Streptomyces liliifuscus: one gene and its partner. The protein of the gene in region 1 interacts with the protein of each later gene in a pairwise test. Links are inferred from orthologs where the notes say so. Each region holds a gene or a part of one and is shown in the gene's direction. Other genes may lie near its edges. The genes, in order: JEQ17_RS35780 and JEQ17_RS16105.

The links.
Region 2: the proteins of JEQ17_RS35780 (region 1) and JEQ17_RS16105 interact in binary tests that used the Escherichia coli proteins (3 or more experiments, as listed by UniProt). The link is inferred for Streptomyces liliifuscus from one-to-one orthologs.

What each region holds. Positions count from the first base shown.
Region 1 is NZ_CP066831.1:8,299,206-8,302,445, forward strand. The notes cover bases 1-2,934. They hold JEQ17_RS35780 (ABC-F family ATP-binding cassette domain-containing protein), read left to right. Parts: upstream 1-635; coding sequence 636-2,234; downstream 2,235-2,934. Other genes in these bases: JEQ17_RS35775 (hypothetical protein), read left to right, coding at 1-489; JEQ17_RS35785 (helix-turn-helix domain-containing protein), read left to right, coding at 2,620-2,841. Outside these bases: JEQ17_RS35790 (enoyl-CoA hydratase/isomerase family protein), read left to right, coding at 2,975-3,240. UniProt on the Escherichia coli protein: Genetic data indicate it may be involved in ribosome assembly or function.
Region 2 is NZ_CP066831.1:3,828,054-3,832,665, forward strand. What follows is about bases 13-4,318. They hold JEQ17_RS16105 (multifunctional oxoglutarate decarboxylase/oxoglutarate dehydrogenase thiamine pyrophosphate-binding subunit/dihydrolipoyllysine-residue succinyltransferase subunit), read left to right. Parts: upstream 13-317; coding sequence 318-4,118; downstream 4,119-4,318. Other genes in these bases: JEQ17_RS16100 (HAMP domain-containing sensor histidine kinase), read left to right, coding at 13-21; fxsT (FxSxx-COOH system tetratricopeptide repeat protein), read right to left, coding at 4,234-4,318. Also shown: more of JEQ17_RS16100, read left to right, coding at 1-12; more of fxsT, read right to left, coding at 4,319-4,612. UniProt on the Escherichia coli protein: E1 component of the 2-oxoglutarate dehydrogenase (OGDH) complex which catalyzes the decarboxylation of 2-oxoglutarate, the first step in the conversion of 2-oxoglutarate to succinyl-CoA and CO(2).

The sequences.
Region 1 (3,240 bases):
CGGCTGGTCACACGCGGGGCCACGGTCGAGGCGTACGACGAACGGACCGGGGAGCCGCGGTGGACCTACGGGCGCGAGGGCCGCAGGCCGCTGGCCGTGCTGCCCGCGCGCGGGGACGCGATCACGCTCTGGGACGACGGACTGGTCACTGCCACCTCCCACGGAGCCGTCCGCTGGCACAGGGGCCTACCCGGCGCAGCCGACTGGCTCGCGGACCACGGCGGCGCCGGAGTGCTGCGGAACCTCGACCGGGGGATGCTCGCCGTCGTCACCCCGCGGCGCGTCACCGCGTACCGCGTCGAGGACGGTGACCTGCGCTGGGTGCTGCCCGCGCGCAGGGGCTGCGTCTTCGCACCCGGGCGGGCGGTACGGCTCGGAGCGGTGCTCCTGGTCGCGCAGCCCTGCCCGGGAAGGGCCTGGACCGCCCAGCTGATCGCGGTGGACCGTCTCGGCCGGATCACCCCGCACCGCACTCCGCCGGGGCAATGAGCGTCACACTTCCGAACACCCGCACGCAGGAAAAGTGGTTGCACCGCCCCGTTAGACTTGGCCCATGGCCATTCTCCTCGCGCACTAGACGGCGTGAACGATCCCAGCCGCCCACCCCGTCATCAACCCTGCCCAGGAGTCTGTCCGTGATTTCCGCCTCCGGTGTCGAGCTCCGCGCCGGCGCCCGCGTTCTCATCGAGTCCGCGACCTTCCGCATCACCAAGGGCGACCGCATCGGTCTGGTCGGCCGCAACGGCGCCGGCAAGACGACCCTCACCAAGGTCCTCGCAGGCGAGGGCGTCCCCGCCGGCGGCACCGTCACCCGCTCCGGCGAGGTCGGCTATCTCCCGCAGGACCCGCGTACTGGCGATCTCGACATGCTGGCCAGCGACCGCGTCCTGTCCGCACGTGGCCTGGACACCCTGATCCGCAAGATGCGCGAGAACGAACAGCGCATCGCGAACGGCTCGGGCGCCACCCGCGAGAAGGCGATGCGCCAGTACGAGCGCCAGGAGACGGAGTTCCTCACCAAGGGCGGATACGCCGCCGAGGCCGAGGCCGCCACCATCGCCGCCGCGCTCAACCTGCCCGACCGGGTGCTCGGCCAGCCCCTCCATACGCTCTCCGGCGGTCAGCGCCGCCGTATCGAGCTGGCCCGCATCCTCTTCTCGGACGCGGACACCCTGCTCCTCGACGAGCCGACGAACCACCTCGACGCCGACTCGATCGTCTGGCTGCGCGACTACCTGAAGACCTACCGCGGCGGCTTCATCGTGATCTCCCACGATGTCGACCTGGTCGAGACGGTCGTCAACAAGGTGTTCTACCTGGACGCCAACCGCGCCCAGATCGACGTCTACAACATGGGCTGGAAGCTCTACCAGCAGCAGCGCGAGGCCGACGAGAAGCGCCGCAAGCGCGAGCGGCAGAACGCCGAGAAGAAGGCCTCCGCGCTCCACTCGCAGGCCGACAAGATGCGCGCCAAGGCCACCAAGACCGTCGCCGCCCAGAACATGGCCAAGCGCGCGGACAAGCTCCTCGCGGGTCTCGAGGCCGAGCGGAAGTCCGACAAGGTCGCCAAGCTGCGCTTCCCCGAGCCGTCCCCCTGCGGCAAGACCCCGCTGATGGCCGAGGGCCTGTCGAAGTCGTACGGCTCGCTGGAGATCTTCACCGACGTCGACCTGGCCATCGACAAGGGCTCCCGAGTCGTCATCCTCGGTCTGAACGGCGCCGGCAAGACGACTCTGCTCCGCCTCCTCGGCGGCGCCGAGAAGCCCGACACCGGCCAGGTCATAGAGGGGCACGGCCTCAAGCTCGGCTACTACGCGCAGGAGCACGAGACCCTCGACCCCGCGCGCACGGTCCTGGAGAACATGCGCTCCGCGGCCCCCGACCTGGACCTGGTCGAGGTCCGAAAGACGCTCGGCTCGTTCCTGTTCTCCGGCGACGACGTCGACAAGCCGGCCGGGGTCCTCTCCGGCGGCGAGAAGACCCGCCTCGCGCTCGCCACCCTCGTGGTGTCGTCCGCGAACGTCCTCCTCCTCGACGAGCCGACGAACAACCTCGACCCGGCCAGCCGCGAGGAGATCCTCGGCGCACTGCGCACCTACAAGGGCGCCGTCGTCCTCGTCACCCACGACGAGGGTGCCGTCGAGGCGCTCCAGCCGGAGCGGATCATCCTGCTGCCCGACGGCGTCGAGGACCTGTGGGGGTCCGACTACGCGGATCTGGTGGCCCTCGCCTGAGCCCGGCACGGAGCCCGGAGCGGCCCGCGGAAGCGGTCATCGGTGCTTGATCGAACCACTGATCCACTGCGTATGGATCATTCGGCTTATCCGTGATCCATCATCTGTGTGAGATCTCCTCGTACCGAGGTGTGTCCTACATCGATTTTCCGGCCGGGCCCCGCATTCCCAAGGGTCCGGCCGTCGCACGTCGCTGACCTGGCACTTCGTGGATGAACCCGTTCGGCCGTACGGACAAGCGCGCGCGGAATTCCGTATTCCGCTCATGGTGACGGGCTTCCATGACCCAAAGCTTGTCGCACGGACCTTGCCGAATGGGTGGCCAGGAAGCTCTTGAGGGGTGATCATGAGAAGTCCAGAGCGCACTTCCCATGAGGAGGCACGGGTGGCCGAGACTCTGAAGAAGGGCAGCCGGGTAACCGGCGCCGCGCGCGACAAGCTCGCGGCAGACCTGAAGAAGAAGTACGACTCCGGTGCGAGCATCCGGGCGCTGGCCGAGGAGACCGGCCGCTCGTATGGCTTCGTACACCGGATGCTCAGTGAGTCGGGCGTCACGCTCCGTGGGCGTGGCGGAGCGACGCGGGGCAAGAAGGCCGCGTCGGCCTGACGCCGGGCGGCTCCTCGTTCTCCGATGGTGGCCACCCGGTCGGTCGATTGACCGCCCGGGTGGTTACTGTGCAGTCACTTAAGGGTGTGCTCCTACGGCACCCGCTCTGACCGCACACATCGGAGGCCCCCCCATGGCTTCGTTCGACCCGCTGCTCGACAAGGACGGCGTACGGCTCACCGTCGACGACGCGATCGCCACGGTGACGCTGACCAACCCGGCCAAGCGCAACGCGCAGAGCCCCGCTCTGTGGCGGGCACTGGCCGAGGCGGGGCAGTTGCTGCCGGGCACCGTCCGTGTCGTCCTGCTGCGCGCCGAAGGCAAGTCCTTCTCCGCGGGGCTCGACCGGCAGGCGTTCACTCCCGAGGGGTTCGACGGCGAGCCGTCCTTCATCGATCT
Region 2 (4,612 bases), 4.5 Mb from region 1 along the record:
TCCCTTGACAGGTTGACGTAGGGTTCAAATCGAGAGCCCAAGATCCATGTGTGAAACGTGTGATCGGGCAGCAGGACACGTGTCATCGCGCGGTCCTCGTACGGAGGCTCGGCCTTTCGGGGCCGCAGTCCTGACCCGACGTGTCGGTTCCGCATCGGAACCTCGCTTGTTTCCCGCCATTTCCACCACCGAAACACGCTTTTCGATGTGACTTACGCGACGATGACCAGGCCCGGCCTGACCTACGCGGTCCGGGAGGCGTAGCCTTTATTCCCGCTGTCCATCACCTTGTGAAGCGGAAGAGGGCGGTTGCCGCCGTGTCGCCACAGTCCCCCAGTAACTCGAGCACCTCGACCGAGGACCAAGCCGGGAAGAACCCCGCTGCTGCGTTCGGTCCCAATGAGTGGCTCGTCGACGAGATCTATCAGCAGTACCTCCAGGACCCGAATTCGGTAGACCGAGCCTGGTGGGACTTCTTCGCCGACTACAAGCCGGGCGGCGTCGCCGCCTCGGCTCCGTCGGGTGCCGCGGCCGCGGGGGCCGCGGGTACCACCACGGTCCCGCCGGCCGCCCCTGCCGCACCCGCGGCTCCGGCTCAGGCCGCTCCGGCCCCGGCCGCACCCGCGGCGCCGCAGCCCGCGGCCGCCGCACCGGCGAAGCCTGCCGCCGCCGCTCCCGCAGCGGCTCCGGCGAAGCCCGCCGCGGCCAAGCCGGCCGCCGCCAAGGCCGCACCGGCGTCGGAGGCTCCCGCGGGCCCGGAGTACGTGACGCTGCGCGGACCGAGCGCCGCGGTCGCGAAGAACATGAACGCCTCGCTGGAGCTGCCCACGGCCACGTCCGTGCGCGCGGTCCCGGTGAAGCTGCTCTTCGACAACCGCATCGTCATCAACAACCACCTGAAGCGTGCCCGGGGCGGGAAGATCTCCTTCACCCACCTCATCGGCTACGCGATGGTGCAGGCCATCAAGGCCATGCCGTCCATGAACTACTCCTTCGTGGAGAAGGACGGCAAGCCGACCCTGGTCAAGCCGGAGCACATCAACTTCGGCCTCGCCATCGACCTGGTGAAGCCCAACGGCGACCGCCAGCTCGTCGTCGCGGGCATCAAGAAGGCCGAGACGCTGAACTTCTTCGAGTTCTGGCAGGCCTACGAGGACATCGTCCGCCGCGCCCGTGACGGCAAGCTGACGATGGACGACTTCACCGGTGTCACGGTCTCGCTGACCAACCCCGGCGGCCTCGGCACCGTCCACTCCGTCCCGCGTCTGATGCCCGGTCAGTCGGTCATCATGGGCGTCGGCTCGATGGACTACCCGGCGGAGTTCCAGGGCACGTCCCAGGACACCCTGAACAAGCTCGGCATCTCGAAGGTCATGACGCTCACGTCGACCTACGACCACCGGGTGATCCAGGGCGCCGCGTCGGGCGAGTTCCTGCGCATCGTCGCGAACTACCTCCTCGGCGAGAACGGCTTCTACGACGAGATCTTCGAGGCCCTGCGCATTCCGTACGAGCCGGTCCGCTGGCTCAAGGACATCGACGCCTCGCACGACGACGACGTCACGAAGGCCGCCCGCGTCTTCGAGCTGATCCACTCCTACCGGGTCCGCGGCCACGTCATGGCCGACACCGACCCGCTGGAGTACAAGCAGCGCAAGCACCCCGACCTGGACATCACCGAGCACGGGCTCACCCTGTGGGACCTGGAGCGCGAGTTCGCGGTCGGCGGTTTCGCCGGCAAGTCGATGATGAAGCTGCGCGACATCCTCGGTGTCCTGCGCGACTCGTACTGCCGCACCACCGGCGTCGAGTTCATGCACATCCAGGACCCGAAGCAGCGCAAGTGGATCCAGGACCGCATCGAGCGCTCCAACACCAAGCCGGAGCGCGAGGAGCAGCTGCGCATCCTGCGCCGGCTGAACGCCGCGGAGGCCTTCGAGACCTTCCTGCAGACGAAGTACGTCGGCCAGAAGCGGTTCTCCCTGGAGGGCGGCGAGTCCGTCATCCCGCTGCTCGACGCGGTGCTCGACAGCGCGGCGGAGTCCCGCCTCGACGAGGTCGTCATCGGCATGGCCCACCGCGGCCGCCTGAACGTCCTGGCGAACATCGTCGGCAAGTCGTACGCGCAGATCTTCCGGGAGTTCGAGGGCAACCTCGACCCGAAGTCGATGCACGGCTCCGGCGACGTGAAGTACCACCTGGGCGCCGAGGGCGTGTTCACCGGTCTGGACGGCGAGCAGATCAAGGTCTCGCTGGCCGCCAACCCCTCGCACCTGGAGGCGGTCGACCCGGTCCTGGAGGGTGTGGTCCGCGCCAAGCAGGACGTCATCAACAAGGGCGGCACGGACTTCACGGTCCTGCCGGTGGCTCTGCACGGCGACGCGGCCTTCGCGGGCCAAGGCGTGGTCGCGGAGACCCTGAACATGTCGCAGCTGCGGGGCTACCGCACCGGCGGCACGGTCCACGTGGTCATCAACAACCAGGTCGGCTTCACGGCGGCGCCCGAGTCCTCGCGCTCCTCCATGTACTCGACCGACGTGGCCCGCATGATCGAGGCCCCGATCTTCCACGTGAACGGCGACGACCCGGAGGCGGTGGTGCGCGTCGCGCGCCTGGCCTTCGAGTTCCGTCAGGCGTTCAACAAGGACGTGGTGATCGACCTCATCTGCTACCGCCGCCGCGGTCACAACGAGTCGGACAACCCGGCCTTCACCCAGCCGCTGATGTACGACCTGATCGACAAGAAGCGCTCGGTGCGCAAGCTCTACACCGAGTCGCTCATCGGTCGTGGCGACATCACGCTGGAAGAGGCCGAGCAGGCGCTGCAGGACTACCAGGGCCAGCTGGAGAAGGTCTTCACGGAGGTCCGTGAGGCGACCAACGCGCCGGCCGAGGCCCATGTCCCGGACGCGCAGCCCGAGTTCCCGGTGACCGTCACCACGGCGGTCTCCCAGGAGGTCGTCAAGCGGATCGCCGAGTCCCAGGTCAACATCCCCGAGCGCGTTACGGTCCACCCGCGTCTGCTGCCCCAGCTGCAGCGCCGCGCGGCCATGGTCGAGGACGGCACGATCGACTGGGGCATGGGCGAGACGCTGGCCATCGGCTCCCTGCTCCTTGAGGGCACCCCGGTGCGCCTCTCGGGCCAGGACTCCCGCCGCGGCACGTTCGGCCAGCGCCACGCGGTGCTGATCGACCGTGAGACGGGCGAGGACTTCACCCCGCTCCAGTACATGTCCGAGGACCAGGCCCGTTACAACATCTACGACTCGCTCCTGAGCGAGTACGCGGCGATGGGCTTCGAGTACGGCTACTCGCTCGCGAGGCCCGAGTCCCTGGTCATGTGGGAGGCGCAGTTCGGCGACTTCGTCAACGGCGCCCAGACGGTCGTGGACGAGTTCATCTCGTCGGCGGAGCAGAAGTGGGGCCAGACGAGCGGCGTCACGCTTCTCCTCCCCCACGGCTACGAGGGCCAGGGCCCGGACCACTCGTCCGCGCGTCCCGAGCGCTTCCTGCAGATCTGCGCGCAGAACAACATGACGGTCGCGATGCCGACCCTCCCGTCGAACTACTTCCACCTCCTGCGGTGGCAGGTGCACAACCCGCACCACAAGCCGCTGGTGGTCTTCACCCCGAAGTCGATGCTCCGCCTCAAGGCGGCCGCGTCGAAGGCGGAGGAGTTCACGACGGGCGGCTTCCGTCCGGTCATCGGCGACGCGTCCGTGGACCCGTCCGCGGTCCGCAAGGTCGTCTTCACCGCGGGCAAGGTCTACTACGACCTCGACGCGGAGCGCACCAAGCGCGGCTCGACGGACACGGCCATCATCCGCATCGAGCGCCTGTACCCGCTCCCGGGTGCCGAGCTCCAGGCGGAGATCGCCAAGTACCCGAACGCCGAGAAGTACCTGTGGGCCCAGGAGGAGCCGGCGAACCAGGGTGCCTGGCCGTTCATCGCGCTCAACCTGATCGACCACCTGGACCTGGCGGTCGGCGCGGACGTTCCCCACGGGGAGCGGCTGCGGCGGATCTCCCGTCCGGCGTCCTCTTCACCGGCCGTGGGCTCGGCGAAGCGGCACCAGGCCGAGCAGGAGCAGTTGGTGCGTGAGGTGTTCGAGGCCTGACGGCTTCGAACGCGTGGTTCAGTACGTACGCGAACAAGGGCCCGGCCCCGAGTCTCAGACTCGGGGCCGGGCCCTTTCGGCTGTCCGTCGACCGCTGGGCTTCTGGGCTCTGCCCTCAGCCGAGATAGGGCTCGAAGTCCCAGTAGGGCCGGGTGCGCTGGCGGGCCGAGATGGTGTGCGGGTGCTGGGCGCCCAGGGTGCGGGTGAGTGAGAGAAGACCGTCCTCCTCCAGCTTCCCCGCCTCCTCCTGCTCCCGTGCCGCACGCAGGTCCGCGGAGAGCGCCACCTGGCAGGAGAGGGTGAGCGGGTGCTCCTCCCCCAGCGAGTGCCGGGCCCGGCGCAGGGTGTCGCGGCTCAGCTCGACGGCGTCGGAGATACGGCCGTTGAAGTTGCGCGCGCTCGCGGCGTTCAGCGCACAGCCCAGCACCCAGGGGTGGTCGGGGCCGAGCGTGGCGGTGAGTCCGGCGAGCGCGGACTCGAACATCGACATGGCC